Regions from separate parts of the Micromonospora zamorensis genome, predicted to be linked through region 2. Evidence: riboswitches for the same ligand, from Rfam matches in the RefSeq annotation. Region 2 holds a riboswitch; the other holds the start of a gene.
What was found. A riboswitch is a leader RNA that binds a small molecule or an ion and turns the genes downstream of it on or off. The one in region 2 is predicted to bind S-adenosylmethionine.
Positions count from the first base shown of each region.

Region 1 (7,226 bases), 2.7 Mb from region 2:
CGGTCGACGCGGACGCCGACGGCGCGACGGAGGTGGACGCCGACGGCGCAGCGGACCCGGTCGCCGACGGCGCAACGGACGCGGACGGTGCCGCCACGGTGCCGCTGCCCGGCGTGAAGTCCGCCGGGATCGGCCGGCCCGGGTAGTACTGCGCCTGCAACCGGCTCCACGTGCCGTCCGCGATGACCTCGTCGAGGCCCTTGTTCAGCGCCTCGCGCAGTTTGTCGCTGCCCTTGGCGACGGCGTACGCGGTCGGCGTCGGGCTGAGCTGCTTGGCAGCCACGGTGATCTTGCCGTTGCTGTCAGCGGCCGACTTCTCGCCGATCTCGGCCGGGGCGATCCACGCGTCGGCGGTGCCGGCCTTGAGCTGGTTGATCGCGCCGTTGTAGTCCGGCACCCGCACCGGGTCGAGCTGCTTTCCGCTGGCGTAGTCGTCCTGGACGGTGCCCTGCACTACCACGACCCGCTTGCCGGCGAGCTGGTCGAAGCCGGTGATCGGGGAGCCGGCCGGGACGTCCAGGCCGAAGTAGCCGAAGTCGTAGCCGTTGCCGAAGTCGACTGTCTTCTTCCGCGCCTCGGTGATGGTGATCGAGGAGCTGCCGACGTCGAACTTGCGGTTGTTGACCTGGGAGAGCAACGCGGAGAAGTCGGTGCCGACGAACTCCACGGTGAGGCCGAGCTTGCCGGCCACAGCGATCAACAGGTCGTTGTCGAAGCCGGTGAACTTCCCGTCCTTGAGGAAGACGTTCGGCGGGGCGTCGGTCAGGGTGCCGGCCCGCAGCACGCCCGGCTGGGCCAGGCCGTACGGGTTGGCGGTGGCGTCGGACGAGCTGTCGTCGCCGCAGGCGGTGAGCGCGGTGGCGGCCAGGATGGTGGCCGCGCCGAGGGCGGCGGCACGGGTCAGGGCAGGAAGAAGTCGCACGGGTGTCTCCGAGAGGTCGTGTCTCGGCACGCACGGGTGTGCGTCGCCGACGGTGCGCCCGATGGGCGTACCGGTGAGGGAGAGGGTTCGGGAGAAGTGCTGCGCTAGTGCGTCATGCCGCGACAGGCGGCGCTGCACATTCGCATCATGTCCACGTGCCGTCGCCGGGTCAGTGCCGGCGAGGGCCAACCGGCGCGGAGTTCTGCGACGTCGGTCGGTGGGGCGGTGCTGAGGATGCGCATGGTTCTCCCGGGTCTGTGCTGACCTGGGTGCCAGGCCACGCTTGCACCGACGTCGTGCCGGTGCCTGGTCTTCACCCGGGGCACCCCACCGCGGAGGAGGGTTGCCGGCCAGCGAGCCGGGGCTTCGCGCTGGCGCTCATGACCTGGGCCGAGGCTAGCAGCAGGCACCGGTGGGTCGTCCAGTCGTTATGAGCACGCTCACCGTGCGCGACGGGGTGCCCGGCCCCCCAGGTCAGCTGGCGTGTACGTGCGGCCGGCGGCGCGGGTCGGGCTCCTGGCGGCGCAGGATCTCCCGGGTGACCGAGGCGATCGCACCCTGCCCGAACGCCAGGTAGCGCAGGATGTTGCGGCCCGGGCTGCCCTCGCTCCACTCGAAGTAGATGTGTGGGCGTCGCCGGCTCCGGTCGCGGATCTCCAGCAGCAGGGCGGCGAGCGCGGTGGGCACCGAGGAGCTGGCCAGGCTGAGCACCGGGAAGCGGTGGTCCGCCATGCTGCCGCGGACCAGCAGTTCGGTTTCGAAGTCCGAGGGGTCGGTGACGTGCACCTCGACGAAGATGACGTCGCTGTCGTCGGGGAAGTCGTTGTCCGCCATGGTCTGTGCCAGCTTGGCGCGGTACTCCGCCACGTCCCGGCGGTCGGGTTCGTGCGCGATGAGGCGGATCCGCCGCCCGATGCGCTCGTCGATCATCCGGGTCGCGACCGGGTCCAGCTCGACCTGGTTGACCCGCAGCTCGTAGGCCCGGGACAACCGGGAGAGCACGGAGACCACGATGATCGCGCTGATGAAGCAGGCCGCGATCTTGACTCCGTCGGGGCGTTCCACCACGTTCGCCAGTGTGGTGTAGATGAAGATCACCGCGATGGTTCCGAACGCGATGGTGCGGCCGTGCTGCCGTCGCCGTCTCGCCGCGAGCGTCACCGCCGTCGCCGCCGACGTGATCAACACCAGGACCCCGGTGGCGTACGCGCCGCCCTGCGCGTCCACGCTGGCCTTGAAGAGGATCGTGATCAGGAACGCCACCGCGGTGAAGACCAGCACCAGCGGCCGGACCGCACGCGCCCAGGTGGGTGCCATGCCGTAGCGCGGCAGATACCGGGGTACGAGGTTGAGCAGACCGGCCATCGCCGAGGCCCCCGCGAACCAGAGGATCCCGATGGTGGACAGGTCGTAGACGGTGCCGAACACCTCCCCGAGGTGCTCGTGCGCCAGGTAGGCCAGCGCCCGGCCGTTCGCCGGCCCACCCGGCTGGAAGGCCTCCGGCGGGATCAGGACGGTGGTCGTCACGCTGCTGGTGATCAGGAAGACGCTCATGATCACCGCGGCGGTGGTGAGCAGCCGGCGCGCGCCGCGGATCCGGCCCAGCGGGCGCGCCTCGGAGTCCTGCGGGTCGCCTCGTACGCTCGGCATGACGGCCACTCCGGTCTCGAAACCGGACAGCCCCAACGCCAGTTTCGGGAAGACCAGCAACGACAGCCCGACCACCATCCAGGGATCGCCGTGCCCGGTGCTCAGCGTGGTGGTCCAGTCCTCGACGGCGCTCGGGTGCGTCACCACCCGCCACAGCGAGTCGACCATCACCACCGCGTTCAGCCCCAGGTAGAGCGCGACCAGGACGACGGCGATCCCGATGGCCTCGGTGAATCCCTTGAGGAACACGGCGCCCAGCAGCGACACGAGCACCAGCGTGACCAGCACCTCGTGTCCCTTGAGCCCGCTGGGCCAGAACGGGTTCTCGTCGATGTGCGCTGTCGCGTCGGCCGCTGAGAGGGTGATGGTGATGATGAAGTCGGTGGCCGCGAAACCGAGCAGCACCAGCACCAGCAACTTGCCCGGCCAGTAGCTCAGCAGGCGTACGAGCATCGCGATGGAACCCTCACCGTGTGGGCTCTCCACCGCCACCCGCCGGTAGACCGGCAGCGCGCCCAGCAGTGTCACCAGCACCAGCACCAGGGTCGCCACCGGCGAGAGCGCCCCCGCGGCCAGCGCCGCGATGCCCGGCTGGTAGCCGAGCGTCGAGAAGTAGTCGACGCCGGTCAGGCACATCACCTTCCACCACGGGTGGTGCCGGCGCTCCGGCGGTCGCCCGTGCGGCCCCGGGTGCTGCACGGGCTGCTCCGAGCCGGTGCCGAGCAGCCACCTCCGCAGCCGGCCCGCGCGTCTGTCGACCTCCACCGGAGCGTCCCCCGTCATCCCGCCCATGGTCACCGTGAGTATCCGCCCGTCGTACGGCGCCCGTCCGCCGGTGCGCGGAACCCAGCGGCCGCCGCAGCGGGTTTCGGGCCCGGGGCAGGGGGGAAGCAGCGCCCCCGGGTCGGCGGGCGTGCGCCGTGCCGGGCGTCGCCGGGGGAGGGGACTGGGCATGGTCGGTGGCCGTCGCTTCCGCCCGGGTGGTGGCTTCGGTCGCCAACTCGACGAGTACGAGACCAGGGTGGGCGTGCCGCCGTCCACGGACTCGTCCGCTGCGCCGGCCGGCGGGCTGGTGGACAGCGCGGTCTACATCCGAGGCCACCGGTTCGCCTCGCCGTCCGGCCTCGCCGAGACGTACCGCTGCCTGCAGGAGCAGGACGGCGCGATGGCCTGGATCGGTCTGTACCGGCCCGACATCGAGCAGATCACCTCGCTGGCCCGGGAGTTCCGGTTGCACGACCTGGCGGTCGAGGACGCGATCAACGCCCACCAGCGCCCCAAGCTGGAACGGTACGGGGAGACCTTGTTCGTGGTGCTGCGCGCCGCCCGCTACGACGACCTGCGCGAGGAGGTCGAGTTCTCCGAGCTGCACCTGTTCATCGGGCCGGGCTTCGTGGTCACCGTCCGGCACGGTGAGGCACCGGACCTGGCCGCGGTGCGGCGGCGGTTGGAGACCGAGGCGCACATGCTTGCCCGTGGCCCGGAGGCGGTGCTGTACGCGATCCTCGACCAGGTCGTCGACGGGTACGCGCCGGTGGTGGCCGGGCTGGAGAACGACATCGACGAGATCGAGACCGAGGTGTTCGGTGGCGACCCGAACGCGAGCCGGCGCATCTACGGCCTCAGCCGCGAGGTCATCCAGTTCCAGCGGGCCGCCCGCCCCCTGCTCACGGTGCTCGACGCGCTGGCCGACGGCGCCGGCAGCGGCAGCGAGGACGAGGAGCTGCGCCGCTACCTGCGCGACGTCACCGACCACCTGACCCAGGTCGTGGAGCGGGTGGACGGGTTCCGGCACCTGTTGCAGAACATCCTCACCGTCAACGCCACGCTCGTCTCGCAGCAGCAGAACGAGGAGATGCGCAGCCTCACCGCGGCCAGCTACGCGCAGAACGAGGAGCTGAAGAAGGTCTCGTCCTGGGCGGCGATCCTGTTCGCTCCCACGCTCATCGGCACCGTGTACGGGATGAACTTCGTCCACATGCCGGAGTTGAACTGGCGCTTCGGCTACCTGTTCGCGTTGTTGCTGATGCTGTTGGTCTGCGGCACCCTCTACCTGATCTTCAAGCGGCGCGGTTGGCTGTGAGCCGCGCGGCCGGGATCACTCGATGCCGCGCAGGATGTGCCGTTCGTCCTCGACGTCGTCGTCGCCGGCACTGATCCGGCCGAGCAGCACGGCGGCGGCCCAGATCGTCAGTGGCGTGGCCGCCCCGGTCATTCCGCCCCCGGTCCGGTCGTCCCGGGTCTGGCTCCGCTCCGCGCGCGGTGGCCTGCGCTGAGCCTGCATAGGCACTGCCTCTCCTCGTCGAAGCCGCCTCGGCGACACGGGGTGCGCCCGCGCCACCGGCCGGGCCACCCGCGCTCGGGCAGGTCACCACCGGTACGGCATCCATGTCGAACCATCCCACGTCGGGCCGCGTCACCACCGCTTGTTTTCAGTTTCCCGACTGTCGCCCGCCAAACCGGACATTTGTGGGTGCCTTCCGCGCCCGTCAGGGGGCAGACCCCTGGACAGTGCTCAGGGCAGTGGATGGGCGATGCCGCGCGCGTGGTCGGTGAGCGCCGCGCCGACCACGGTCGCGGCCAGCGGCAACACCTCCAGACAGCGCCGCACCGCGGCGGCCATCAGCGCGTTCGGCACCCGCATGGAGAGCGTGCAGTGCGGCACCCAGCGACCCGGCTGGTAGTGCTCGGCCAGCGGGATGCCGGCGGCGGTGAGCCGGTCGGACACCAGGCGTTGGTGGGCCAGCAGCTCCGGGGTGGGCGCCGGGCCGAGCCAGAGCACCCGACCGACGAACTGGCCGGCGTGTTGGAAGTCGAGGCGCAGCGGGGCCGCGACCACCGTCCCGCGCAGCGCCTCGGCGACCTGCTCCGGGTCGAAGCGGGGCGCCACCGCGAGAGAGACGTGCGGTCGGTGGCGCCGCTCCAGCAGCGAACGCATGCTCTGCACGCCCTCGGCCTCCAGCGCGTCCCACAGCACCCGGATGCGGCGGCTGGCGTCCGGGTCCAGATACAACTCCAACGCCGCGACCATTCGATCACCGTAGCGGCCGAGGTTTGAGCACCCGTCTCCGGCGGTACCTGGTGCGAAACCGACCAGGAGGCGTGCCCGGTGGACGTGAGTGACCTGCTGACCGAGACGTACGACCGGCTGCCCGACCTCGTCCGCGCGGCGGTCGACGGGCTCAGCCCGGAGCAACTGCGCCACGAGCCCGGGCCGGGCACCAACTCGATCGGTTGGCTGGTCTGGCACCTCACCCGGGTGCAGGACCACCACGTCGCCGACCTGCTCGACGCCGAGCAGATCTGGGTGAGCGGCGACTGGGCGGGCCGGTTCGGCCTCACCGCCGACCCCGACAACACCGGCTACGGGCACTCGCCCGCGCAGGTTGCCGCGGTGCGACCGGAGAGCGCACAGGCGCTGATCGACTACTACGAGGCGGTAGCGTCGCGTACCGGATCGTTCGTGGCCGGTCTGCGCCCGGCGGACCTGGACCGGGTGGTCGACGAGGGGTGGGACCCGCCGGTCACCCTCGGCGTCCGACTGGTCAGCGTCGCCGAGGACGACCTGCAACACGTCGGCCAGGCCGCCTACGTTCGCGGCCTGATCAAGCCCGGCTGACCGGGGTCCGCCGGGCTCAGGGCACGATCACCGCCCGGCCGTCCAGTGTGCCGTCGCGCATCTGCCGGTACGCGTCGAGGGCGTCGTCCAGGGCGAAGGTGGTGGTCCTCGGCCGGATCAGGCCACGGGCACCCAGATCGAGCACCTCGACCAGCTCCGGGCGACTGCCCCAGTAGGTGGTAGCGATGCTCATCTCGTACGGCACCGAGAAGAACGACACCGCCACGGTGCCCCCTCCGATGCCCACGATGGTCAGGTCACCGACGGTGCGGGCGGCCGCCACACCGAGCGCCATGGTGGCGTCCGCACCGACGAAGTCCAGCACCACGTCGGCACCCCGACCGCCGGTTGCCTCGCGGATCTCCTCGGCGGCGGTCGGACCCGACATCACGGTGCGGTCGGCGCCGCACTCCTCGGCCAGCCGCAGCGCCTCGGCGCGGGTGTCCACCGCGATGACCCGCGCAGCTGTGGTGGCCTTGAGGATCTGCACGCCCACATGCCCCAGCCCGCCGACCCCGATGACCACTGCCGTGCTGCCCGGCGGCAGCTTCGCCCAGGACCGCCGGACGGCGTGGTACGGGGTGAGGCCCGCGTCGGTCAGCGGCGCGGCGTCCACCGGATCCAACCCCTCGGGAAGGGGTACGACGTGCCGGGCGTCCGGGACCAGCTCGAACTCGGCCATGCCGCCGTCCAGTCCAAGGCCGCCACCCCCGCTCGGCACCGGTGCACCGGCAGGGTTCTCGCAGTACGGGTCGACGCCGACCCGGCAGCGGGCGCAGGTGCCACAGCCCCACGGGCCGAAGACGGCTACTGGTTGCCCGACGGACAGCCCGGTCACGCCGTCACCGAGGGCGTGCACCCAGCCAGAGTTCTCGTGGCCGAGGGTGAACGGTGGGTTCCAGGGCATGGCGCCCGGCTCGAAGTCGTCCATCAGGTGCAGGTCGGAATGGCAGGCGCCGGCGCCGCCGATCCGGACCACCACCTGACCCGGCCCGGGCGTCGGATCGGGGACCTCGACCAACTCCGGTTCCGACT
Region 1 is NZ_LT607755.1:1,382,963-1,390,188, forward strand. It holds gene GA0070619_RS06250 (ABC transporter substrate-binding protein) at 1-922, opposite strand, end outside; SAM riboswitch class IV at 1,197-1,308, opposite strand; gene GA0070619_RS06255 (APC family permease) at 1,397-3,355, opposite strand; gene corA (magnesium/cobalt transporter CorA) at 3,525-4,655, shown strand; gene GA0070619_RS32170 (hypothetical protein) at 4,671-4,862, opposite strand; gene GA0070619_RS06265 (2'-5' RNA ligase family protein) at 5,088-5,603, opposite strand; gene GA0070619_RS06270 (mycothiol transferase) at 5,682-6,191, shown strand; gene GA0070619_RS06275 (NAD(P)-dependent alcohol dehydrogenase) at 6,208-7,226, opposite strand, start outside.
Region 1: linked by a shared signal. The riboswitch ahead of GA0070619_RS06250 (ABC transporter substrate-binding protein) and the one ahead of GA0070619_RS25695 (aminotransferase class V-fold PLP-dependent enzyme) in region 2 are both predicted to bind S-adenosylmethionine.

Region 2 (7,226 bases):
CCGGTGCGCAAGCAGCAGGCCAAGGCCGCACTGGACGAGCTCTCCACCACCGCGCAGCGGCTGCTGGAAGAGGCCGACCACGACGTTGCCTGGGTGGAGAAGAACGACAGCGGCAGCCGTCGTGCGCTGGTCGTCGCGCCGCTCTCGGTGGCCGGCACCCTCGCCACCCACCTGTACGACGAACGCACAGTCGTCGCCACCTCGGCGACCCTGGCGCTGGGCGGCCGGTTCGACACGGTGGCCCGCGCCCTCGGGCTGGACGCGCCGCCGCCCGCCCCGCCGACTCCCGCCGCGGCCGCGCTGGCCGCCCGCACCGGCCCGGGTCGTCCGGCCGCCGAGGCGCCGGGCCGTCGCCTCGCCGGAGACGTCACCCTCAGTGCCGTCGTACCGGCCACCGAGGGCCCCGGTTGGCGGTCACTCGACGTCGGGTCGCCGTTCGACTACGCCCGGCAGGGCATCCTGTACGTCGCCGCGCACCTGCCCCGCCCCAGCGTCTCCGGGCTGCCCGAGGCTGCCGGGGAGGAGCTGCTCGGGCTGGTCGAAGCACTCGGTGGTCGTACTCTCGGGCTCTTCTCCTCCCGGCGGGCCGCGCAGCAGGCGGCGGAGCTGCTGCGCGCGCGGACCGACCTGCCGGTGCTGCTCCAGGGCGAGGAGGCCCTGCCCCTGCTGGTCCGCCGGTTCCGGGAGGAGCGGGCGAGCTGCCTGTTCGGGGTGATGTCGCTGTGGCAGGGGGTGGACGTGCCGGGTGACGCCTGTCAGCTCGTCGTCATCGACCGGCTGCCCTTCCCCCGTCCGGACGAGCCGCTGGCCGCCGCCCGCGCGGCGGCTGTGGACGCCGGCGGCGGGTCCGGCTTCTCCGCCGTCAGCGTGCCGATCGCGGCGGTCCGGCTGGCTCAGGGTGTGGGCCGGCTGATCCGGGCGACCGGCGACCGGGGCGTGGTCGCCGTGCTCGACTCCCGACTGGAGACGGCCCGGGGCTACGGGCCGTTCCTGCGCCGCTCGCTGCCGCCTTTCTGGTACACGACCCGCCCCGAGGTGGCCCGCGGCGCCCTGGAACGCCTCGCCAAGTCCTGAGCCCCGCGCCGCCAAGATCGCGCTACAACACGAAACAGTGGCCTCCCCGAGCGGGGAGGCCACTGTTTCCACGATCGTGCGCGATCTTGTCGCCGGCGGCCTGGGAGGTCAGGGTGCCTGGGAGGCGACGACCACGGCGTCGGGTGGGGTGTCCGGGACCCTTCGGGCGGCGAGCCGGCGGACCGCGGTGTTCAGCACCGCGATGAGCGGCACGGAGACCAGGGCGCCGGTGATGCCGGCGAGTACGACACCGGCGGCGATACCGATGATCACGGCGAGCGGGTGGAGAGCGACCGCCCGCCCCATGATCAGCGGCTGGAGCACGTGCCCCTCGATCTGCTGCACACCGATCACCGCACCCAGGATGATCAACGCGGTGACCGGGCCGCTGTCGACCAGCGCCACCAACACCGCCACGCCACCGGAGAGCGCCGCACCGACGATCGGGATGAACGCGCCGAGGAAGACCAGCGCGGCCAGTGGGAAGGCGAACGGAACGTCGAAGATGACCAGGAAGATGCCGATGCCGACCGCGTCGATGAAGGCGACCAGCACTGTCGCGCGGACGTAGGCGCCGAGCGTGTGCCAGGAGGCGCGGCCCGCGTCGTCGACCTTCCACCGAGCGGCGACGGGCAGCAGCCGGACCAGGAAACGCCAGATCCGGTTGCCGTCGCGCAGGAAGAAGAACGTCGCGAAGAGCACCAGCAGCGTGCCGGTCAGCACCTCCGCCAGCGTCGCGGCCGTGCTCAGCGCGCCGCTGGTGAAGTTCGAGGTGTTGTCGTTGATCCAGGCCTGCGCCTCGTCGATGTAGCGGTCGAGTTGGCCGTCGGAGAGGTGCAGCGGGCCCGTCTTCAGCCAGTCCTGGATCTGCCGCACGCCTTCCGAGGACTTCTCGCTGAGCTCCGGCACACCGCGGATGAACTCGTTGACCACCAGCGTCAGCGTGCCGATCACCGCGGCCAGGCCGCCGACCAGCACCACCGCCGTCGCCAGCGACCGGGGCAGTCGGGCCCGCAGCAGCCAGCCCACCGCCGGCGCGAGCAGCGCGGAGAGCAGCAGAGCGATGGCCAACGGGATGATCACGATCTTGATCGTGCCGACGATCCGGAGCAGGGCCCAGGCCACCACACCGATCACGATCAGGCGCCAGCACCACGCGGCAGCGATCCGCAGCCCGTGCGGAACGTCAGCGTCATCCCGGCTGGAGGTCGAGCTGTGCAGGTCCACCGGAGGTTCCGCGCCGAAGACCGAGGCGCTCGGCGGTGCGGTCGGCCCCGGAACGGCCGGCGACGCCACCCGGGCGGCGTCCGACACGCCGCTCAACTCCTCGGTCGTGCTGCCCTCGTCGGAGCGCGCCGACTCCTGTCGTGACTGGTAGGCGCGGCGCAGCCGCCCGCGTACCCGCTCGAAGCGGCTCAAGCGCACCTCCTGGCAGAAGAAATCGGTCCGCCCACGGCGACAGGTCGGACAGCATACGTCCGTTGCCGACACCGTAGGGCAGTTCCGCCACACATTGCCCCCGCCACCACCGGCGTAACCACCGGCGGCCGGCCGTCGGCCACACGGTAGCGTCTGCGGCGTGACCGTCGACAACGATCTCGACGCTGGCCTGCCGATCCGCCTGCTGCACGACCGGGTGCTGGTGCGGATGGAGGGCAGCGAGGGCGAACGTCGCTCCACCGCCGGCATCGTCATCCCGGCGACCGCCCAGGTCGGCAAGCGCCTCGCCTGGGCCACCGCCGTGGGGGTGGGCCCGAACGTCCGCGCCATCGTCTCCGGCGACCGGGTGCTCTTCGACCCGGACGACCGCTCCGAGGTCGAGCTGCACGGCCGCGGGTACGTGCTGCTGCGCGAGCGGGACGTGCACGCCGTGGCCGCCGAGCGGATCGAGAACGACCCCACCGGCCTCTACCTCTGACGCACCTCCCCGGGCCACCACGCCCCGCCGCGCGCCGTTTGCCCGGCCGCACGACGGGAAGCCATCCGGCGACCGTGGCCCTGGGGAGGGACGATGCCGGTATTCGTTAAGAAGTTGTTGACCTGGGGCAGCGTCGCGTTCCTGATCTACTTCGTGGCCTTCCGGCCGGACGGCGCCGCACAGATGTTCAAGGCGATCGGGGCAGCGCTGATCGCGATGTTCCAGGGTTTCGGTGACTTCCTCACCACCCTGATGACCTGAGCTGGGCCGCCGGCCGGCCGTCAGGGGTGATTCGGCGGCCAGGGCGCGGGCGGTCGCAGGGCAGCGGGCCAGCCGGACGGGGCGTAGCCCACCGGAGGCGCAGCAGGGGCCAGCACCACCGGAATCGGCACCACCGGCTCGTCCGGCGCGTCCACCGGGCGCTGCGTACCGTCCGGGAAGCGCAGGTGGTAGCGGCTGCCGTCCCAGACCCCGGTCGGGGCCTGCGGGTCCCGGCCGACGAAGAACGACCGGTACGCGGTGATCGCGTCCAACAGCTCCCGCTCCTCTCGTGCGCTCCGGTCCTGGTCGGCGGGCTTGCGGTCCAGGCCGCGCAGCGTGCCGTCACGCAGCAGGGCCAGCCGGGTGGCGGCGGACTGGTAGCCGCGCATGGCGCGCACCCCGGCGTCGCCGGCGACCCGCCGGGCCCATCTGCGGGCCGCGTGCCGCCGGCCGAGGCTGCTCAGCGCGGCCACCTCGGGCGGGCTCAGCCAGCCGGCGCGTACGTAGTCCGGCAGGGTCCGCTCGGTGAGCCGCCCCTCCCAGGCGCGCAGCCACACCGCCAGCCCCACCATCCCGAAGAACACCGGCACCATCAGGCCCAGGAAGCCGTACAGCATGATCAGCGCCTGGCCGGTGGCCTGGGTCAGCGTGGGCAGCAGGTTCCACGTGCCGTGCAACATCATCGCCAGCAGCAGGCCGCCGATCGGGGCGAGCACCCGGACCCGCCGGTCGGCCGTCCGCGCCGCGATGCCCAGCCCCACACCGGTCATCGAGGTGAAGAGCGGGTGAGCGAACCCGAACAGCAGGATCCGCAGGATGAAGATCGCGATGACCTGCTGGATGCCGGTGGCCGGGCCGTACCGGTCGACACCGGACGCGTAGCCCAACCCGCCCAGGTAGAGGATGTTCTCCACCATGGCGAAACCGACCGCGGACAGCCCGCAGTAGACCAGGCCGTCGGTGATCCCGGACCACTCGCGGCGGCGGAACACCAGCAGCAGGATCGGGCCGAGCGCCTTGGTCAACTCCTCGATGAACGGCGCCACCAGCACCCCGGTGAGCGCGGACGGCAGACCCCAGTCCTCGAAGCGGTTGGCCGCGAAGTCGTTCACGGTGAGCGAGGCGGCGGTGGAGACGAACGCTCCCCAGGCGAAGCAGAAGATCAGATATTTCAACGGCTCCGGTTCGTACCGGTCCAGCCAGAGGAAGCAGGCGACCAGCACCGGAACCGGCAGGATGGCGGCGGCCACCCCGATCAGCAGGGCCTGCACGCCGAGCGACTGGCCGAGCGTGAAGACCATGAACACCGCGCAGGCGGCGATGAGCAGCACCACCCCGGCCAGCGCCAGGAACCGTCGCCAGCCCAGTCGGCGCAGCGGCATCCGGGGTGCCTCGCCGACGGACGGGGCCGCTGGCGCGGGCGACGACGGCAGGGGTGAACCGGGCGGGGTGTCGGCCATGCGGTCAGCGTAGCGATCTGCCGCCGGCTGGTCCGGTCGCATCGGCAGCCGCTATGCTGCCGGCAGGTCACGAGCGCCAGCGTCAAGCCCCGGCTTGCTGGCCGGCAACCCTCGTCGAGTTCGCGGTGGGGTGCCCCGGGTGATGACCGGGCCCAGCCCGATCGGTGTGCTGGGCAAGCGCGGACCCCGTCCCGATGCCGCACCCGGGGTCCCTGACCCCGGAGGTTCCGGCGTGTCCGTCACCCTTGTCTCCTCGCTGCCCATCCGCGTCGACGCCGCGCCCCGGCCGGCCTCGTCGCGACCGCTGGACGTCCTCGGCGTGCCGGGCGAGATCAACCTGGACTACGCGGCCAGCGCACCGTGCGCGCGGGCCGCCGCCGACGCGGTGACCGAACTGCTGCCCTGGTACGCGAGCGTGCATCGTGGGGCGGGAGCGCTGTCCCGGCGCTGCACCCTCGCCTACGAGCAGGCCCGCCAGACGGTCGGTGACTTCTTCGGCGGCCGCGCCGACGACCACGTGATCTTCACCCGCAACACGACCGACGCGCTCAACCTGCTGGCGCGGGCCCTGCCGGCCGGCACGACAGTGGTCACCAACGCCTCCGAGCACCACGCCAACCTGCTGCCCTGGCCGCGCGGCTCGGTGCGGTTGCCGGTGCCCACCGACCCCGACGCGGCGGTACGCGACCTCGCCGCCGCCCTCACCGAGCTGCGCCGGGGCAGCAACCCGGCGCTGCCGGTGCTGGTCGCGGTGACCGGTGCCAGCAACGTGACAGGTGAGCTGTGGCCGGTCGCCGAGCTGGCCCGGGTGGCACACGGGCACGGCGCCCGGATCGTGCTGGACGCCGCGCAACTCGCCCCGCACGTCCCGGTCGACCTGCTCGCCCTCGACGTCGACTATCTGGCCGTGTCCGGCCACAAGCTGTACGCGCCGTTCGGTGCGGGTGTGCTCATCGGCCGGGCGGACTGGCTGGACGACGCCCCGCCGTACCTGGCCGGTGGTGGTGCCACCAGCCACGTCGGGCCGGCGACCCACGACGTGACCTGGGCGACCGGGCCGGCCCGGCACGAGGGCGGCACCCCGAACCTGCTCGGCGCGGTGGCGCTGGCAGCCGTGTGTGCGGCGCTCGACGACGCCGACCGGGCCGCACTGGCCGCCCACGAGCAGGCGCTGCTGGCTCGACTGCGCTCCGGCATCGCCGCCCTGCCGCACGTCGTGGAGCTGCGCACCTTCGGTCCGGACGCGCCCCGGGTCGGGATCGTCTCGTTCGTGGTCGCCGGCTGGGAATCCAGCGACGTGGCCGCGCGACTGGCGGCCGAGCACCACATCGGCGTACGCGACGGCTTGTTCTGCGCTCACCCGCTGGCCCGGCGGCTGCTCACCGAGGCGGCGGGGCGTACCGGTCGGCGGGACCTGCCGCCCACCGCGCTGCGTGCCAGCATCGGCCTGGGCAGCACGGCGGCCCAGGTGGACCGGCTGCTCGCCGCGCTTGCCGAGCTGGGCTGAGGCCTCCGCGCGCCTCGCTCAGCCGACCGGCGGGGCGGTGGGTGGTTTCGGCGCCTCGCCCGGCTCGGCGGGCTCTCCGACGGGGCGCTCCTGCTCACCGAAGGCGGTGCGGATCCACCGGTTCGCCTCCTCCTGTTCGATTCCGGAGGCCACCAGCAGGTCGCTCGCGGTGGTCCGGATCTGGGCGACCACCACACTGCCCGAGAAGCCGACCCCGTCGGCGTACGCTCGCCCGGCCTCGCTGACGGCCCGCAGCGACCGCTCGCGGGCCTTCTCCGGTTCCTCGCCGGCGGCGAACTCGTGTTTGAGCAGCCGGACCGACTCGGCGAGGTGGTTGATCGCGTCCGGCATCGGATCGGGCACCGGTTCCTCGTCCTCGACCAGGGTCACGGACCTGCGGATCAGCGTGCCGCTGTTGCGCATCGCCCGGTCGATCGGGTCGGCCGCCTCCGCGTAGTGGGTCAACTCGTCGCGGCGGTGCCACCGGGCCGGGGAGAGGGTGGCTGTCTCCTTCGCGCCCTCGATCGCCTCCCCCAACGTGGCCAGCTCCTCCTTGTTGTTACGCAGCCGGTCCAGTGCCCGCTGGATGCCGGCGCGGTCCCGGCTGCGCAGCCCGTCGGCGGTGGCGTCGAGTTGGGCGGCGAGCAGGTCCAGCGCCGGCCGGGCGGCCCGGTTGATCACCCGGAGCGGGTTCAGTGGCAGCAGCACAGCCGTGACCAGCAGCGCGATCCCACCGCCGAGGAACGCGTCGACGAAGCGGGGGATCTCCAGGTTCTGGGTCGACGGGCTCAGCGTGACGATCAGCACCGCCGTGGCCGCCGCCTGGATGACGATGGCGACGCTCGCCCCGGCGAAGATCGTAAGCAGGATCGCCACCGTGACCACCAGGCCGAGCTGCCACGCCCCGGTGCCGAGAAAATAGATCAACAGGTCGCCGACGCCCACCCCGACGCCCACCCCGACGATCAACTCCACGGTCCGGCGGAACCGCTGGCCGACCGACGCG
Region 2 is NZ_LT607755.1:5,753,118-5,760,343, forward strand. It holds gene GA0070619_RS25675 (ATP-dependent DNA helicase) at 1-1,074, shown strand, start outside; gene GA0070619_RS25680 (AI-2E family transporter) at 1,183-2,493, opposite strand; gene GA0070619_RS25685 (GroES family chaperonin) at 2,654-2,992, shown strand; gene GA0070619_RS32890 (hypothetical protein) at 3,086-3,253, shown strand; gene GA0070619_RS25690 (PrsW family intramembrane metalloprotease) at 3,274-4,755, opposite strand; SAM riboswitch class IV at 4,779-4,899, shown strand; gene GA0070619_RS25695 (aminotransferase class V-fold PLP-dependent enzyme) at 4,976-6,220, shown strand; gene GA0070619_RS25700 (FUSC family protein) at 6,239-7,226, opposite strand, start outside.